One region of the Paenibacillus protaetiae genome, then DNA from elsewhere that is predicted to be linked to it. Evidence: a T-box and tRNA genes for the amino acid it is inferred to sense, from the RefSeq annotation. Region 1 holds a T-box; the other holds one or more tRNA genes.
What was found. A T-box is a leader RNA that pairs with one kind of tRNA and senses whether it is charged. The one in region 1 lies ahead of ET464_RS05300 (glutamine--tRNA ligase/YqeY domain fusion protein), so its partner is inferred to be a tRNA-Gln.
Positions count from the first base shown of each region.

Region 1 (6,312 bases):
GGCCGTATCATATCGCTGCCCCATTCCCATCACTCCCCCGCTTCACTGGCTTCTATATGGAATGTATGTGGAAAACAGGCAATATATAAGCCAGCGCGCGGCATCGGGCTATGGCAAGGAAAAAGGCCCAACAATCCGAATAACCGGATCGTTTGGGCCTGAACAAGTTTACATCGTTGTTAGTTTGTCTTTTTCCGTCAAAAAGCTGAGAGCCGACTTCATTTTTTCGATATAAGCGGCTTCCCCGCCAGTACACATAAACCGCACGCTGCCGTTGCCGCGGCCTTTCTCCATGCCGTATCGGTTCAGCATGGCCGACAGCCGTCTGACCGTCCCGGTGTTGCCGTCAACAATCTGAATGTGGGGAGGAAGGAACTGCTGCAATACGTTCGTATAGTAAGAAAAGTGCGTACAGCCTAATACCAGAATGCCATAATCGTTCAGATCATAGGAAGCCAGCTTGGCGCTGAAATAGTTCCGAAGCTCATCCGTGTCGAATTGCAGCGATTCACAAAACTGCACAAGCTCAGGCATCGGAAGCGAATCGACGATGCCGTCCTCATCAACCCGCGAGACCAGCGCATAATATTTTGGCATCTTTAGCGTCAGCGGAGTAGCCCATACGAGCACCTTTTTGCCGGTTGCACGGTTCATTTCCACCGCTGGCTTTACTGCCGGTTCCATGCCAATGATCGGGAAAGAATATCGTTCCCTCAGGTCTTGGACTGCGATGCTGGTAGCTGTATTGCAGGCGATAACCAGCGCATCAATCCCTTGCCGGACCATGGCATCCACTGCCTCCAGAACATAAGACCGAACCTGCTCTTCCGTTTTGGTGCCGTAAGGAACATGCAGCGTATCCGCCATGTACAGATAGTTTTCAGCAGGCAGTCTCTTTAACGATTCCGCTAATACCGATAGTCCCCCGATTCCGGAGTCAAAAATACCAATAGTCATGAATTCATGCATTCCCATCGAATGTAGTTGTTTCTAGCATAGCGTGATTGAGGCGCAAGAGCAAGACTGTTCTAATAGAAGAAACAACGATTCATCCATAGACGGGATTTTATGGGAATGGATTCGAAAGAAGTTAATGAAATGAAAATAAATGTCTGCAATGCGTTTTACAAATCTGCTTTACAATTAATGGATTGCATAAGGAATAGCAAGAGGAGGAGCGGTGGGAGAATGCCGGGAAAATGGTGGCCGCCTTTACTGAAAGCTATGCTTGTTATCGCGATCATCTATTTTATTGGTTATAGTTTGCCGCTGAAAGCGGCTGATCTGGCAGCGTATTTAAAGCATGCGGATTATCGCTTTTATTCGTCCATGGCGTTGTTTGCTTTGTTTCTTATGCTGCAGGCCGGCATCTGGGTGCTTATCGTCAATGCTGCAGGCGCAGCGATGGGCAGCGGCGTTAAGCTAAGCTGGCTGACGGGGCTTCGTATCTTTATTGATTCGCAATTCGCCAAATACATTCCGGGCGGCGTCTGGAATTATGCGGGCCGGGTCGTGCTGGCCACTAGGGAGGGCATGCCCCTTGCGGCACAATTTGCCGCTATTCTCTATGAGAACGTGCTGCTTGTTGCCGCTGCTCTTGCATATGCGCTTGTGCTTGCCGTCAATATGCATGTCGAACCGGTACCCCTCGTACTGGTCTCGCTGATGGCCGCCGGTTTGGCCTATTTATTTTACGGGCGGATAACAGACAGTGTTCGCCGCGTCTTTGTGAAGGCTTCCCATTGGAAGCCGCTGGGCAGGCTGCTCGCGAAGTTTGCAGGCAGTTCGGCGCTGGCAGGCGATTCAGGAGCAACACTGACGCGCCATCAGTTTTTTCGTTATTTGGCTTGTTTTTTATGCAGCCATTTTGTGATGGGAATTGCTTTCTGGCTGCTGCTCAGCAGTTTCGGCCAAGGCCATATCGGCTTGTTTTACGCGGCGGGCACATTCGCAACATCCTGGCTGCTTGGTTTGCTTAGCCCGCTTCCGGGCGGACTTGGCGTCAGGGAAGGTTTCCTTGTCTATTTTATTTCGTTAAAGCTGGGAACGGATGCCGCTTTGCAGGTGTCCGTCATAGCCCGCTTATGGAATATTATGGCCGAAGTAACATTCTGGTTCGTCATTCAATCCATCAGCAGACTGACAAGAAAGGTGAGGAGTTATGGATCGTAAAAAAATTGTGCTTGTTGCCGGCGTTTTTCCTCCTGGAATAGGAGGCATGCAAAACTATTATTATAATTTGTCCAAATATACGAAACATGATATCACCGTTCTCGCCCCGGAATATCCGGGCAGCGGCCTGTTTGACGAAGGCCAGCCGTTCCGCATCGTAAGAGGGAATTTCATGCGCGGGGAAAAAGTCCATTTTACTAGCTGGGGGCGGCTGTTCCGCCATGTTCGGAAGTTGATGGCATCCGAAAAGCCGGATGTCACCATATACGGCTACGTGCTGATCGGATTTATCGGGCTGCTGCTTAAGCTGTTCGGATCGCGGCGTTATATGATTTCGACACATGGGATGGATATGTTATATTTTCGCCGGTTTATCGGATTAAACTTTATCGTCAAGCTGATATTGACCCACGCCGACGGCGTGCTTGCGAACAGCGAGTTTACGAAGAAGCTTGTGGAAGATTACGGGGTAGACCCGTCCCGCATCAGTCTCGTTTATCCCGGTGTCGAGCCGATCTTTGAACGGAAGCCGGCGAACGAAGAACTGGCCAGCCGATATGGGCTGGAAGGGAAATATGTGCTGATGTCGGTCGGCCGGCTTATTACGCGCAAAGGGCATGACCGGGTCATTGAAGCGATGCCTGCCATTTTGTCGCATATCCCGAATGCGGTATATGTCATCGTCGGGGACGGTCCGGAGCGCACGCGCCTGGAGCAGCTGGCAAGGGAGAAAGGCGTCGGCAGCGCGGTTTTGTTCACGGGAAGCATCAGCGGCAGCGAAAGCTTGAACGAGCATTACAGCCTTGCGGACCAGTTTATTATGGTCAGCAGGCAGCTGGAGAAAGGAGATGCCGAAGGTTTCGGTATCGTCTATCTGGAGGCGGCATCCGCAGGCGTGCCGGTTATTGCAGGCCGTTCCGGCGGCGCGCTGGAGGCGGTGCTTCACGGCGAAACAGGGCTGCTGGTTAATCCGGAAGCGCATGCTGAAATTACGGAAAGCGTCGTCCGCCTTGCAACGGACACGGCGCTTCGGGAACGGCTTATTAAATCGGGTTACAAACGTGCGAAAACCAGATTCCAATATGAAGTGCTGGCCAAAACATTCGACCGGTACGTCGGTCGTTTATGCATGTTCCCGCAGCACGGCAAGTTCATAGCAGGCAAAAGGCAGCGAACTTCCAGGGAAATATGAATCACTGTTTACATTTCTGTGCTTCGTTTGTTAAAATATAGGAAATTATAAACGTGATGATGAGAAGAGTAAAGGAAAGGGCGTTTACCCAGAGAGCTCCGGCAGCTGAAAAGGAGCAAAATGCCGTTCTTTGAAGCAAGCCTCGGAGCGCCATTCCGGAACCTGGCCGCCTAACCGGGGGATGGACTGACGGGAGCTCCCGTTACAGAGCCGGAGTATCGGCATCTAATGACAGATAGCCCGTACTTGCAGAGAATAATATGGCGACATATTAATGAATCAGGGGTGGCACCGCGAACAAAGGATTTCGTCCCCAAGTCTAACTTGGGGGTGAAATCCTTTTTTTGTTTGCAGATAACGATAACCCGTATTCATTAGGAGGCGACGCCCGAATGAGTGGAATTAGTGAAGATCGTGAGAATCAATACATGCTCAAGCTGATTAATGATGAACTTGCGCACATGCCTTTCCATCGAGAAATGTGCACGCGTTTTCCCCCGGAGCCTAACGGCTATTTGCATATCGGCAGCGCGTATGCCATCCATATGAGCTATTCTATCGCGTCAAGGCATAATGGCAGGTTCCATTTGAGGTTTGACGATACGAATCCGTTAAAGGAGGATTGGGAATACGTTAATGCCATTGTCGAAGACATGAAGTGGCTGGGTTACGAGCCGGACGCTGTCTATTTCGGCTCCGACTACTCGGATCAAATTTACCGCGCAGCTGTTGCTTTGGTCCAACAAGGAAAAGCGTACTTGTGCGATTTGACAGCGGAGGAAACGGCGGAGTACCGGGGGACGCTTACTATGCCCGGAACAAACAGCCCTTACCGGACCCGGTCCGTCCGGCAAAATGTGGAGCTGCTGGAGCGCATGAAGCAGGGCGAATTTCCTGCAGGCGCTAAAGTGCTGCGCGCCAAAATCGATATGGCTTCGCCGAATATGAATTTGCGCGACCCGGTCCTGTATCGCATTATTCATGCCACCCATTACCGGACAGGAGACAGCTGGTGCATTTATCCGATGTATGATTTTGCCCATCCGATTCAGGACGCTATCGAAGGCATTACCTATTCGTTATGCTCCGTCGAATTTAAAGATCACCGGCCGCTGTATGAATGGGTTTTGCATGAGTTAGGTTATACGGAGCCGCCGCGGCAAAGAGAGTTCGGGCGGCTGCATATTACCGGTGCGGTTACCAGTAAACGTTATATCCGCGCTATGGTTGATGAAGGCGTGGTGGACGGCTGGGATGATCCCCGGCTGCCGACGCTGAAAGGACTGCGAAGAAGAGGCTATACGCCGGAAAGCATCCGCAGCTTTATCCGGGAAATTGGCAGCATCAGGGTGCACAGCACGGCGCATTTGGCGCTTCTTGACCATCATCTTCGGCAGGATTTGAAAACGAAAACGGTTGGTGTCATGGCAGTACTGCATCCGCTTAAAGTTGTTATCACTAATTACCAGGCAGGAGGCATGGAGCTGTTGGAGCTGGACAACAGCAGCGAAAACAGGCAGCTGGGCACGCGGGAAGTTCCTTTCGCTCAAACGATCTACATTGAGCGGGATGACTTTATGGAGCACCCTCCAGCCGGTTATTACCGGCTGAGCCCGGGAACGGAAGTGAGGCTGAAGGGCGCTTATTTTATCCGCTGCGATGAAGTGGTGAAAGACCCGCAAACCGGTGAAATCATGGAGCTGCGCTGCACGTATGACCCGCTGACCAGAAGCGGCGCCGGTTTTACCGGCCGCAAGGTGAAAGGGACGATTCATTGGGTATCCGCCGCCCATGCCGTGCGAGCGGAGGTTCGCCTATACGAGCCGCTGCTGCTTGAGAATGCGTCCATTCAAGGCGAAGACTGGAGATCGGGGTTAAATCCGCATTCGCTTACGGTTGTGAAGCAGGCGTTGTTGGAGCCGTTTATCCATAGCGCTACGCCTGAGAATACATTCCAGTTTATACGCCACGGTTATTTTGTCTTGGACCGGAAAGACAGCACGGCGGAGAAACCGGTGTTTAACCGGATTGTTCCGTTAAAGGATTCGTGGACCAAACGTTAACAGCCGCCTTAACGGCCGATTGCGCGCCGTACTTTATCCATTTGGGGAGCCGCAAGCGCCCTTGCTTTAGCCGCCCCCTGCTTTAAGATGGCGTCGATCTGCGCAGGATCGGCCATCAAATCCTCATATTTGCGGCGCGGCTCCTCCAAAAAGGCGTCCATCGCCTGAAACAGCTCCTGCTTTGCAGCACTCCAGCTGATACCGTTAGCGTAGCTTGCCCGCATAACTTCGATTTGCGCTTCGGAAGCGAACGGTTTATATAGCGCAAAAAGGGGGGGATCCTCCGGGTTTTTAGGTTCGCCGGGCGGCGTGGAATCCGTTTTGATTTTGTTAATCAGCTTATGCAACGTGCCAGCCGGCTCAAACAACGGAATGGTATTATTGTAGCTTTTGCTCATTTTGCGGCCGTCAAGCCCCGGGATTACGGCTGTTTCTTCGTCTACGGCATACTGCGGCAGCTTGAATGTCTCGCCAAAAACGCGATTAAACAATTCGGCGATGTCGCGGGCGATTTCGACATGCTGAATTTGGTCTTTGCCGACCGGCACCAGATCGGATTGAAACAGCAGGATGTCCGCCGCCATTAAGACGGGATACGTAAACAGCCCCATATTAACGCCGTTGTCCGCATCTGCGCCAAGCATCCCATTGCGGTCGACGATTGCTTTATACGCATGCGCGCGGTTCATCAGCCCTTTAGGCGCAAGGCAGGACAGAATCCAGCTAAGTTCGAATATTTCCGGGACATCGGACTGGCGGTAGAAAACGGTATGCTCCGGGTCCAGCCCAAGCGCCAACCATGTGGCCGCAATGCCGTACGTAAGCTCTCTGAACTCCTCATTGTTCTGAATAAACGTCAGCCCGTGATAATCGGCGATAAAAAAC
Region 1 covers NZ_CP035492.1:1,187,919-1,194,230, reverse strand. Annotated here, with positions in the region: gene murI (glutamate racemase) at 169-957, opposite strand; gene ET464_RS05310 (lysylphosphatidylglycerol synthase domain-containing protein) at 1,189-2,172, shown strand; gene ET464_RS05305 (glycosyltransferase family 4 protein) at 2,162-3,364, shown strand; T-box leader at 3,412-3,682, shown strand; gene ET464_RS05300 (glutamine--tRNA ligase/YqeY domain fusion protein) at 3,757-5,427, shown strand; gene ET464_RS05295 (tryptophan--tRNA ligase) at 5,436-6,312, opposite strand, start outside.

Region 2 (6,312 bases), 1.7 Mb from region 1:
TTTCGCCACTTCCTTCGTAGACTGCTTATGGATGGACTTCCCGTCCAGAAGCACACTTCCGTTTGCAGGCTGCATAAGGCGTGCCATCGTTTTCAGGATAGTGGACTTGCCGGATCCGTTGGAACCAACAAGCGCCGTAATTTTCCCCTGAGGAATCGCAATATTTAAGTCTTGAACGATTAGCCGATCATCATAAGCAATATCAAGTTTCGAGGTAGTCAGCCGAATCAATGCGTACACACTCCTTTTCCAACCACGCCATGGTGTTGTTGTTTTTATCATTCAAAAATTCAAATTAAAAAGACCGCATTTGAAGTTCAAATGGCTAATGCCTAAATTAGAATCGTTCCAATTATGAGAACCATTATCAATTAAATCCAATGATAATAGTTCTCAGCAGGAAAGTCAATGCTTTAGCCTTTTATTTGCAACAAAATAGTGTGGATAATCGCGATTATGTCCGCATTTATTCACATGTGGATATTCGCCGCTGACCGTTTATTTCAAATGGAAGCCTTGCCGGCTCAAAAACTCGCGCATATGCGTACGGTTGCGGGAAGCCTTCGCTTCCATCGCCTCGGACCAGGTAATGCCCGATTTCCCCTGCGAACGGCTGATCATATAGCTTCTATGGGCATGGTCGTAAGTATGTACCGCCTCCAACACTTTATCGGGTCTATACCGATTCTCCGCATATACCCCTTCCAGCGGCAATCTTGGACGTCTCAGCGGCTCCTGATCCGGTACGCCGATGCACATGCCAAACACAGGATACACGCCTTTCGGCAGCTCCAGCAGCCGTGCAACCTCAGCAGGATCATTGCGGATTCCCCCGATATAGACAATGCCAAGCCCTAACGACTCAGCCGCAATCGCAGCATTTTGTGCCGCAAGCGCCGCATCTACCGTAGCGACAATGAAGTTCTCCGTCATGCCGGCGGGCTCTGTCTCCTCGTCTTTATGCAGCTTAATCGCCTGATCATAACGGTACAAGTCTGCACACCAGACAAGAAAAACCGGTGCTTCCGCTACATAAACCTGATGGCCGCTTAACTCAGCCAGCTTACTGCGAAGCTCCTTATCCGTTATACCGATAATGGAATAAGCTTGCATATTGCTTGAGGTTGAGGCGCTTTGCGCCGCCTCCACAATATCGCGCAGCTGCTCGGGAGAGACAAGCTCATTTGTAAATTTGCGTATGGAACGATGCTGTTTAAGCAGGTTAATCGTTTCGTTCATCAATTATCCACTCTCCTTATCATTCATGGGCTTAGTCTTCTTAAAGATTACCTAACTCGAAGGAAAAATCCAAATCTCATCCAGCGCGCTGCACAAAAAGCTCTTTTTTTGCATCCACAGCAAAAAGCAGAAGCCCCCTGCTGACCAAGAGCTCCCGCTTTTATGTTCAAGCATCACATCTACTTCGCCTTCCCCGGCACTAAACGATGCCATAGCCAAACTGCAATCGAGGCGGCTCCCAAACCTAAACCTGCCCAAGTAATACCGGCCCAGCCGTTTTTCTCCCAGATTAAGCTGCCGACAAAAGAACCAAACGCTCCGCCTACAAAAGTAGACACCATATAAATCGTGTTGAGCCGGCTTCTTGCATCATTATCCAAGCTGGATATCCGTGATTGGTTAGCGACCTGGGCCCCTTGGATACCAAGGTCCAGCAAAATAATTGCTGCAACAATCCAAATAATGCCCGAAAATGACCGGAGCAGTAGGAACGCAGCCAATATAAAAATAATCATGATACCAACAACAGTGCCTGGTTTGATTCGGTCTGCCAAACGCCCTACAAATGGCGCACAAAAAGCGCCTACCGCCCCAACAAGACCAAACAATCCAATCACTTCGCTTGTATAATGATAGGGCTCTGCTCCAAGATGAAATCCAAGAACCGTCCAAAACAAGCTGAATGTTGCAAAATTGATGGCGCCAATTAAAGTGCCTTCCCGCAATGTCCGGTGTTTCCGGATTAAGCTGCCCATCGAAAACAGCAGCTTACCATACGGCAAAACGCCTGAAGGTTTTGAATTCGGCAACTTATCTTTCAGCAGCAGTAAAAAAACGAACATTATGGCTGCAGCCAAGCCGTACATTAATCGCCAGCCCCATAAACCGCCAACCGCTCCGGCAACCGTCCTAGCCAGCAAAATACCGGTCAGCAGCCCTCCTACAACCGTACCTACCGCTTTTCCTTGCTGATGCCCTTGGGCAATTTGAGCTACCCATGGAATGATCACTTGCGGAACAACAGATGCCAGCCCTACGATAAAGCTGGCGACATACATCCACAACAAGCTGGGTACAAGGCTTGTAGCAAGCAGCGCAACAATAGCAGCAAGCATTAAGTAACGGATCAGCTTCCGCCGATTGACAATATCGCCTAAAGGGACAAATAAAAACAACCCTGAAGCATACCCGATTTGAGTTGCAGTCGATACATATCCGATGGAATCCGAGCTGACATGAAAAGCTTCCTGCATTTGAGTAAGCAACGGCTGGTTGTAGTACAGATTGGCGACACATACACCGGATGCAGTGGCCAGCAACATTAGAAGGCTTCTCGGCAGCCTAGATTCATTAGCCTGGACCATTTCGCTCACGCCATGTCCTCCTTTGTCTAATATGGCATAGATGATTAAGAAAAGTAAAAATGAAAAAACCCGAGAACCTTATTAAGGGCTCTCGGGCTCAGTATGCGCGTAGAGGGACTTGAACCCCCACGGTCTCCCGCTAGATCCTAAGTCTAGTGCGTCTGCCAATTCCGCCATACGCGCAAAATAAATGGTGAGCCATGAAGGACTCGAACCTTCGACACCCTGATTAAAAGTCAGGTGCTCTACCAACTGAGCTAATGGCTCTAACATGGCTGGGGATCAAGGATTCGAACCTTGGAGTGACGGAGTCAAAGTCCGTTGCCTTACCGCTTGGCTAATCCCCAATATCAGTTAAATGGTGGAGGGTGAGGGGATCGAACCCCCGACCCTCTGCTTGTAAGGCAGATGCTCTCCCAGCTGAGCTAACCCTCCACACGAATATAAAGTTAATGGTGACCCGTAGGGGATTCGAACCCCTGTTACCTCCGTGAAAGGGAGGTGTCTTAACCCCTTGACCAACGGGCCGCACTCCTCGTGCGCCTCGATATGTATAAGTACCGAAGCAAATCCTATTGCAACGTTTTGCAAAATGGAGCTCTCAACCGGGATCGAACCGGTGACCTCATCCTTACCATGGATGCACTCTACCTACTGAGCTATGAGAGCAAATGGCTCCCCGAACAGGACTCGAACCTGTGACAACTCGATTAACAGTCGAGTGCTCTACCAACTGAGCTATCAGGGAACATTTCAAACCAAGGTTTTGCGCCTTGAAAACTGGATGCGAAAGGTGATGCAATGAATCTTTAGCTTGATTTAGGATAAGCCCTCGACCGATTAGTATTCGTCAGCTGCACGCATTGCTGCGCTTCCACCCCGAACCTATCCACCTCGTCGTCTACAAGGGGTCTTACATACTGGGAAATCTCATCTTGAGGGGGCTTCACGCTTAGATGCTTTCAGCGCTTATCCCGTCCGTACATAGCTACCCAGCGGTGCTCCTGGCGGAACAACTGGTACACCAGCGGTACGTCCATCCCGGTCCTCTCGTACTAAGGACAGCTCCTCTCAAATTTCCTACGCCCACGACAGATAGGGACCGAACTGTCTCACGACGTTCTGAACCCAGCTCGCGTACCGCTTTAATGGGCGAACAGCCCAACCCTTGGGACCTACTTCAGCCCCAGGATGCGATGAGCCGACATCGAGGTGCCAAACCTCCCCGTCGATGTGGACTCTTGGGGGAGATAAGCCTGTTATCCCCAGGGTAGCTTTTATCCGTTGAGCGATGGCCCTTCCATGCGGTACCACCGGATCACTAAGCCCGACTTTCGTCCCTGCTCGACTTGTTGGTCTCGCAGTCAAGCTCCCTTATGCCTTTGCACTCTCCGAATGATTTCCAACCATTCTGAGGGAACCTTTGGGCGCCTCCGTTACTTTTTAGGAGGCGACCGCCCCAGTCAAACTGCCCGCCTGACACGGTCCCCCTACCGGATTCACGGTAGCGGGTTAGAACTCCGATACGATCAGGGTGGTATCCCAACGTCGCCTCCACACAAGCTGGCGCTCATGCTTCCCAGGCTCCCACCTATCCTGTACAGATCGTACCAAAGTCCAATATCAAGCTGCAGTAAAGCTCCATGGGGTCTTTCCGTCTTGTCGCGGGTAACCTGCATCTTCACAGGTATTAAAATTTCACCGGATCTCTCGTTGAGACAGCGCCCAAGTCGTTACGCCATTCGTGCGGGTCAGAATTTACCTGACAAGGAATTTCGCTACCTTAGGACCGTTATAGTTACGGCCGCCGTTTACTGGGGCTTCGGTTCACAGCTTCGGGATTGCTCCCTAACCGCTCCCCTTAACCTTCCAGCACCGGGCAGGCGTCAGCCCGTATACTTCGCCTTGCGGCTTCGCACAGACCTGTGTTTTTGCTAAACAGTCGCTTGGGCCTTTTCACTGCGGCCCCCTCGGGCTATTCACCCTACCGAGGCACCCCTTCTCCCGAAGTTACGGGGTCATTTTGCCGAGTTCCTTAACGAGAGTTACTCCGCGCGCCTTAGCATGCTCTGCTCGCCTACCTGTGTCGGTTTGCGGTACGGGCACCTTCACCTGGCTAGAGGCTTTTCTCGGCAGCCGGAGATCATGACCTTCGGTACTCTAAATTTCCCTCCCCATCACAGCCCAGCCTTATGATGTGCGGATTTGCCTACACATCAGCCTCACTGCTTGGACGGACTATTCCATCAGTCCGCGTCACTACCCTTCTGCGTCACCCCATTGCTCATAACGGTTTACGGTGGTACAGGAATTTCAACCTGTTGTCCTTCCACTACGCCTTTCGGCCTCGCGTTAGGTCCCGACTTACCCTGAGCGGACGAGCCTTCCTCAGGAAACCTTAGGCTTTCGGCGGACAAGATTCTCACTTGTCTTTTCGTTACTCATACCGGCATTCTCACTTGTATACTGTCCACCAGTCCTTACGGTCTGACTTCAACCTATATACAACGCTCCCCTACCCCTAACACTTCTTAAAGTGTAAGCCATAGCTTCGGTGGTGTGTTTAGCCCCGTTACATTTTCGGCGCAGAGTCACTCGACCAGTGAGCTATTACGCACTCTTTAAATGGTGGCTGCTTCTAAGCCAACATCCTGGTTGTCTTTGCAACTCCACATCCTTTCCCACTTAACACACACTTGGGGACCTTAGCTGATGATCTGGGCTGTTTCCCTTTTGACAATGGATCTTAGCACTCACTGTCTGACTCCCGGTAAACATATCTATGGCATTCGGAGTTTGACTAGACTTGGTAACCCTTGGCGGGCCCCGCATCCAATCAGTGCTCTACCTCCATGATACTCTATACCGAGGCTAGCCCTAAAGCTATTTCGGGGAGAACCAGCTATCTCCGAGTTCGATTGGAATTTCTCCGCTACCCCCACCTCATCCCCGAATTTTTCAACATTCGTGGGTTCGGGCCTCCAGTGCGTGTTACCGCACCTTCACCCTGGACAGGGGTAGATCACACGGTTTCGGGTCTACGACCACATACTCATTCGCCCTATTCAGACTCGCTTTCGCTGCGGCTCCACCTCTTCGGCTTAACCTCGCATGGGATCGTAACTCGCCGGTTCATTCTACAAAAGGCACGCCATCACCCGGCGTTTTTCCAAAGGAAAAGACGCACATGGGCTCTGACTTCTTGTAAGCGCACGGTTTCAGGTTCTTTTTCACTCCGCTCCCGCGGTGCTTTTCACCTTTCCCTCACGGTACTGCTTCACTATCGGTCACTAGGGAGTATTTAGCCTTGGCAGATGGTCCTGCCGGATTCCCACGGGGTTCCTCGTGTCCCGCGGTACTCAGGATCCGTCTCGGAGGGTGCTGACTTTCGGTTACAGGGCTTTTACCTCATCTTGCGGGCCTTTCCAGACCTCTTCGCCTACCCAACACCTTTGTAACTCCATGTGAGACGTCCTACAACCCCAAGAAGCAAGCTCCTTGGTTTGGGCTGTTCCGCTTTCGCTCGCCGCTACTGACGGAATCACTTTTGTTTTCTCTTCCTCAGGGTACTTAGATGTTTCAGTTCCCCTGGTATGCCTCCCTCTGACCTATGTATTCAGTCAGTGGTGACTGCCCATTACGACAGCCGGGTTTCCCCATTCGGACACCCCCGGATCAAAGCTTGCTTACAGCTCCCCGAGGCAGTTTC
Region 2 covers NZ_CP035492.1:3,747,614-3,753,925, reverse strand. Annotated here, with positions in the region: gene ET464_RS17405 (ABC transporter ATP-binding protein) at 1-231, opposite strand, end outside; gene nfsA (oxygen-insensitive NADPH nitroreductase) at 499-1,239, opposite strand; gene ET464_RS17395 (MFS transporter) at 1,419-2,603, opposite strand; tRNA gene ET464_RS17390 (tRNA-Leu) at 2,707-2,786, opposite strand; tRNA gene ET464_RS17385 (tRNA-Lys) at 2,795-2,870, opposite strand; tRNA gene ET464_RS17380 (tRNA-Gln) at 2,876-2,950, opposite strand; tRNA gene ET464_RS17375 (tRNA-Val) at 2,963-3,038, opposite strand; tRNA gene ET464_RS17370 (tRNA-Glu) at 3,057-3,131, opposite strand; tRNA gene ET464_RS17365 (tRNA-Thr) at 3,197-3,272, opposite strand; tRNA gene ET464_RS17360 (tRNA-Asn) at 3,276-3,351, opposite strand; rRNA gene ET464_RS17355 (23S ribosomal RNA) at 3,424-6,312, opposite strand, start outside.
Region 2: it has a tRNA-Gln gene. The T-box ahead of ET464_RS05300 (glutamine--tRNA ligase/YqeY domain fusion protein) is inferred to sense a tRNA for this amino acid. The anticodon was not compared.